Regions from separate parts of the Dorea sp. AGR2135 genome, predicted to be linked through region 1. Evidence: predicted binding sites of a transcription regulator. Region 1 holds the regulator's gene; the other holds the start of a gene.

Evidence for each region. The regulator NrdR, encoded in region 1, represses ribonucleotide reductase genes. The targets are predictions, from matches to a motif close to CACAANATNTTGTG.
Region 2: the regulator NrdR is predicted to act here: its motif matches at 2,058-2,071, upstream of nrdD (anaerobic ribonucleoside-triphosphate reductase).

Annotation. Positions count from the first base shown of each region.
Region 1 is NZ_ATVU01000013.1:2,771-6,206, reverse strand. Features, by position in the region: gene G593_RS0109415 (exodeoxyribonuclease III) at 206-958, opposite strand; gene truA (tRNA pseudouridine(38-40) synthase TruA) at 1,020-1,754, opposite strand; gene nrdR (transcriptional regulator NrdR) at 1,751-2,212, opposite strand; gene G593_RS0109400 (YlmC/YmxH family sporulation protein) at 2,321-2,560, opposite strand; gene arcC (carbamate kinase) at 2,902-3,436, shown strand, end outside.
Region 2 is NZ_ATVU01000014.1:71,923-75,358, forward strand. Features, by position in the region: gene nrdD (anaerobic ribonucleoside-triphosphate reductase) at 1-1,943, opposite strand, end outside; gene G593_RS0110185 (PolC-type DNA polymerase III) at 2,183-3,436, opposite strand, start outside.

The DNA.
Region 1 (3,436 bases):
TTATACATTCTTCCGGAAGCATCTGATATTGGAAATTTTATTCCTGATATCGAAAAAAGAGGTGCAAAAAACCAATAAGCTTGTTCCACCATTGGATTTTTCAACCTCTTTTTAATGACATTATTATACCCACAAAATCCCTATATTTCAAGAGAAAATGCGATTTTGATAGTTAAAATCCAAAACCGCATTTTAAAATTTAAAGTTACTTTATATCCAATTCCACCGGGCAATGATCTGATCCCATAATATCTGTCAGTATCTTCGCGTCTTCCAGTCTGTCTTTCAGACTCTCGGATACACAGAAATAGTCAATTCTCCAACCTGCATTCTTGGCTCTTGCACTAAATCTGTAAGACCACCAGGAGTAGATACCTGTCTGCTCCGGATAAAAATACCGGAATGTATCTACAAATCCGGCATTCAGAAGCTCTGTGAATTTCTGACGCTCTTCATCGGTAAATCCGGCATTTTTCCGATTCGTCTTTGGATTCTTCAGATCAATCTCTGTGTGCGCTACATTCAGATCACCGCAGAAAATAACCGGCTTTGTCTCTTCCAGCTTTTTCAAGTATGTAAGAAAATCTTCCTCCCATTTCATACGATAATCCAGTCTTGCAAGCTCGCTCTGGGAGTTTGGTGTATACACGGTAATAAAGTAAAAATCTTCAAACTCCAATGTGATCACACGCCCTTCCTGGTCGTGCTCCTCGATTCCAAGTCCGTAGCTTACGCTGATTGGTTCCTGCTTGGTAAATATTGCTGTCCCCGAATAACCTTTTTTCTTCGCATAATTCCAGTACTGATGATATCCCGGTGTGTCCAGTTCAAGCTGTCCTTCCTGCATCTTCGTCTCCTGAATGCAGAAAATGTCTGCGTCCGTCTCCTGAAAAAAATCCATAAATCCTTTTCCGGCACATGCACGGATACCATTTACATTCCATGATATAAATTTCATTTTAGTCTCCTGTGTTCTTGTCTTCTATTTTTTTCCATTTTCAAAATTGACAGTAACGGCATTAGTAATACACTTTTCTTAAAAACAGACCCCTTGCCGGTGCCAGAAATCCTGCCAGGCTTCTGTCTTCTGCTGCAATGACGACCGGAATCATAGAGGCTTCACGCTCTCCTGTTCCGACCTCCAGAAGTGTGCCTGTCATAATCCGGACCATATGATACATAAACCCGGTTCCATAATAAGTAATACGGAGCTTTTCTCCATTACTTACAATTTTAATGTTGGTAACCCTGCGGACTGGATCCTTATTCTCACTGTCATCCGTAAAGCTTGTAAAATTCTTCGGTCCGATCATATAATCTGCTGCCTCGCGCATTGCTTCGATATCCAGCTTATGTGGATAATGATAGCAATATCTTCTGGAAAATACATCTGGTTTTTCTCTGCAGTCAATATAATATTCGTACTTCTTGCCTTTTGCACTTTTTCTCGCATGGAACCCATTTTTCATCAGTTCCACTTTCATGATCCGGATATCTTCCGGTAAATATCTGTTAATGGAATCCTTCAATTCCTTTACATCGTAAAGCTTGGAGAGCTGTACGCTTGCAACCTGTCCACGTGCGTGAACCCCTGCGTCAGTTCTCCCGGAGCCATCTACACGGACTCTGTATCCGACCAGTTTTCCAATGCTCCACTCTAATATATGCTGAATTGTATTATCTGTCGTCGCCTGTCTCTGCCACCCCTGATAGCGGGTGCCATCATAAGAAATTGTTAATTTGTATGTTCTCATTTTTCTTCCTTATCTAATATCTTCTTTAGCTCGTCCATAAAAGTATTCACATCTTTAAATTCACGGTATACAGATGCAAATCTCACATATGCTACTTCATCCAGGTCTTTCAGTTCGTCCATGACAAGTTCGCCGACCACACTGCTCGGAATTTCCTTTTCTTCCAGACTGAATACCTTTGTCTCTATATTGTTCACCGCCTGCTGGATCTTCTCTGTCGGCACCGGACGCTTGTAGCATGCCCGGATAATTCCGTTTTCAATCTTCTGACGGCTGTACTGTTCTCTGTTGTTATCTTTTTTTATAATTATAAGAGGGATTGTCTCTATCTTTTCATAAGTTGTAAAACGCTTCCCACATATATCGCAGGCACGTCTTCTTCGAATGGAGCTTCCGTCCTCTGCAGGTCTGGAATCAATTACTTTTGTGTCAGGATTTCCACAATATGGACATTTCATATTCTTTCGCGCTCCTTTTCCTAATCTTTCCTTATTAGTATATCTTGTGGCGTACGAGAAGTCAAACCACTATTACTCCCATTTCCCGGACTTTTTCTTAAATTTTTCTTATTTTTTCTCATGCATTTCTACCAGTATGACATCTGGTCCGATTTTGCAAATGCATTTGTAAGGAATGATATATTCGGAGCCGTCACAGAAGAAGTTACAGAACTTTGATGTCTTTGGAATAATGATTGCTTCGATCTGTCCACATTTTTCGTCAAAGACAAAATCTACAATGTAGCCTAATTTTTTACCGTCACAGGCGTTGATGACTTCTTTTCCTTGAAAATCGTTCAGGCGCATATTCATCCTCCACATATATTTTTATTCAAGAATGCCTCGGCATTCTTGCTGCGAGGTGCGCGTCATGCAATTGCATGACATACTTCTACTGCGCACCTCTGCAATCCTGCCGGAGGCTATATCAGCTGGGGGATTGACTCCCACCACTGATACCAGCTTGTTTCTCACCACCTATAGAGGTGGGAGCCATCTCCCAGCTAATATAATATATGCAGTAAGAATGTCGAGGTCCTTCATGGATTTATGCATTGTTTTTTCTTCAAGAATCACTTAAAATCTTGCCAATTTTAACCCACTCATGTATGATTAAAGGTAGAATACTTTTAGCAGGAGGCTATACTATGAAGAAACGAGTTGTTGTCGCTCTGGGACACCGGGCACTTGGAACAACATTGCCGGAACAGTTAGAGGCAGTGAAAAAATCAGCGAAAGTAATTGCCGATCTCATCCAGAACGGATATCAAGTAGCTATTACACACAGTAATGCACCTCAGGTCGGAATGATACATACCGCATTGAATGAGTTTGCAAAGCAGCATGAAGATTATACAGCAGCACCTATGTGTATCTGTTCAGCTATGAGTCAGGGATATATCGGTTATGATCTCCAGAACAGCATTCGCGAAGAGCTTTTAGACCGTGGGATTTTCCGCACAGTCAGTACCATTCTTACCAGTGTTGTTGTGGATCCTTATGATGAGGCATTCTATACACCAACCAAAGTTCTCGGCCGTTATCTGAATGCAGAAGAAGCTAATCTGGAGCGGAAAAAGGGAAATTATATCGTGGAAGAGCCGGGAAAGGGATTCCGTCGAATCGTATCTGCACCGAATCCAGTCAGCATTGTCGAGATTGATGCGATCAAAGCCCTGTTAG
Region 2 (3,436 bases), on a different contig from region 1:
AACTGCATCACAGAAAGGACTGCCGGAATGTTCTGCTGCATATCCGGGACTTCAATATAGCTGATTGCTCCTCCTGGCGACAGTTTCTGGAACTCTGCCTCGAACTCCAGCTTGTCAAATGCATTGATCGGCTCAGATACATGTACATGATAACTGTTCGTAATATAATTCTTATCTGTAACTCCTTTGATGATTCCGAATCTCTTCTGAAGACATTTTGCAAACTTGTATGTGGTAGACTCCATCGGTGTACCATATACAGAATAGCTGATATTCTCAGCAGCTTTCCACTGGGCACATTTGTCATTCAACCTCTGCATAACTGCCATTGCAAATGGTCTGGCTTCCGGATCTGTATGCGTCTTTCCAAGCATGCGCATGCACATCTCATAAAGGCCTGCATATCCAAGAGAAATGGTTGAATATCCGCCATATAGAAGCTTATCAATGGTCTCACCCTTTTTCAGTCTTGCCAGTGCGCCGTACTGCCAGAGAATCGGCGCCACATCTGAAATAGTTCCAAGAAGTCTCTCATGACGGCAACGGAGTGCTCTGTGGCATAACTCCAGTCTCTCATCAAGAATCTGCCAAAATCTGTCCATGTCTCCTTCTGCGGAACATGCTACATCTACCAGGTTAATTGTTACAACACCCTGATTGAAACGCCCGTAGAATTTATGCTTTCCGTTTGGAAGCATCTGAGAATCCTCTACTGTCAGGAAAGATCTGCATCCCATACATGGATAAACTTCACCTTTTTTCAGTTCCTTCATGATCTTTGCAGAAATGTAATCCGGGACCATACGCTTTGCAGTACATTTTGCTGCAAGCTCTGTCAGATACCAGTACTTAGAATCTTCTGTAACATTATCTTCATCCAGGACATAGATCAGTTTCGGGAATGCCGGTGTGATCCAAACACCCTTCTCGTTCTTAACGCCTTGCATTCTCTGTTTTAATACTTCTTCAATGATGAGTGCAAGATCCTGTCTTGTCTGACCGTCTTCCACCTCATCCAGATACATGAATACGGTAACAAACGGTGCCTGTCCGTTACATGTCATGAGTGTGATAAGCTGGTACTGGATTGTCTGAATTCCGCTTTTTACCTCTTCTCTCAGACGGCAGTCTGTCAGTTTGTCAATGATTGCCTCATCCAGACTCTCCCCACATGCTTTACGTTCAGAGATAACAATATTACGGATTTTCTTACGGCTGATATCCACAAATGGTGCAAGATGTGCCAGTGTAAAAGACTGTCCTCCATATTGATTACTTGCGACCTGTGCTACAATCTGAGTCGTCACATTACACGCTGTAAAGAAGCTGTGTGGTTTTTCGATCATTGTCTCACTGATGACGGTTCCATTCTGAAGCATATCTTCCAGATTGATCAGATCACAGTTGTGCTCTTTCTGTGCAAAATAATCTGAATCATGGAAATGAATGATTCCCTGTTCATGTGCTTCTACAACCTCTTCCGGAAGAAGTACACGCTTGGAAAGGTCTTTACTTACTTCTCCTGCCATATAGTCTCTCTGCGTGGAGTTGATCACTGGGTTCTTATTGGAATTTTCCTGATTGACTTCTTCATTAATGTTATCAATCAGTGCAAGGATCCCGTTATCTGTTGTATTGGACTTTCTTGCCAATTCACGTTTATAACGGTAGCGCACATACTTCTGTGCCACTTCATAGCCACGCATTCCCATAATTCCAGTCTCTACCATATCTTGAATGTCTTCTACATGTATAGCGTGAGTTGATTTTTTTACCTGTCCTGCAATATCATCTGCAATTGCCCGGACCTGGAATTCATTCAGTTTGTAAATATTATCAACTTCTTCATTAGCTGCGCGGATTGCATTCTCGATCTTTCCCAGATCAAAGCCGACTTCCTCTCCATTTCTTTTTATTACTTTCGTCTTCACTAACATCTTCATGTCTCACGCCTTTCTTATATATCTTTGTTCTTCTGCTTTTCGGATCCACCACAACATCTTGTGTTCCACAATTCACACTCACTCCGGTAAGAAACTATTTAGTTTCTTCAAAATCACAAGATATTGTGTTCCGCTCCATTATATTACTACAAAATATGGCATTTGAAAAGCATTATTTTAATTTTAACATATTTTTATAAGTATACCTTTTTTCTGTCCATTTTTTCCCATTTTGTCTGTTAAAGATCAAATAATGACAACTGATTGGACTCCGGAAGGTCTCCTAAAAGTCCTAAATCTGCCATGTAATCTACAACCGCCTTACTTGCTTTCGTACGGTTTCTAAAATCATCTTTGGACAGATATGGACCATCTTTTGCCGCTTCCTCCACCGCTTCTGCAGCCTTCTCTCCCATTCCGTCAATGCTGGAAAACGGTGGCATCAGCTTTCCGTCTATGATGCTGAATTTTGCTGCTTTTGCGCGATAAATGTCAATTGGCAGAAATTCATATCCCCTCGCATACATTTCCTGAACAATATGCATGTCCTTCATTGTATCCTGTTCTTTTTTGCTGAGAGAATCAGACCGTCTTGTATAATCATCAATATAGTATTGCAGTTTTTCCTTGCCCTGACACATAATTTCATAAGAAAATGCATCTGCACGGATTCCAAAATATGCTCCATAGTATGCCAACGGATAATTTACCTTACAATAGGCGATACGATATGCCATCATGACATAGGCTGCCGCATGGGCTTTCGGAAACATATATTTAATTTTCTCACAGGAGCCAATGTACCACTCTGGCACATCATGTTCCAACATATCTTTTTTATACTCCGGCCAATCTTTACATTTTCCTTTTGCAACGGTACCTTTACGCACTCGCTCCATGATCGTGAAGGATTCCTCACTATCCAGTCCTTTGTTGATCAGATATGTCATAATATCATCTCGGGTACAGATTGCTGTAGAAATGGTTGCCTTACCGCTCTTAATCAGATCCTGCGCATTGTTCAGCCATACGTCCGTTCCATGGGACAATCCGGAAATACGGATCAGATCTGAAAGTGTCTGTGGTTTTGTATCTACTACCATCTGGATTACGAAATCCGTTCCGAACTCCGGAATTCCAAGACATCCTACCGGACATCCTCCGATATCATCTGGTGTGATTCCAAGTGCCGATGTATCATGGAATAAAGACATTACCCCCTGATCATCCAGAGGGATATCTGTTGCTACAAATGGATGATCCGTCTCATTGTACTCATTTTCCATAGCAGGCGAACTGATATATGCCTCAAGTGCCTTGATCATGGTTGGATCATCATGACCCAGAATATCCAATTTTAACAAGTTGTGGTCGATGGAATGATAGTCAAAATGTGTCGTAATAATATCAGTCGTCATATCATTTGCCGGATGCTGCACCGGAGTGAATGAGTTGATATCTTCCCCGTGAGGAAGTACAATGATTCCTCCCGG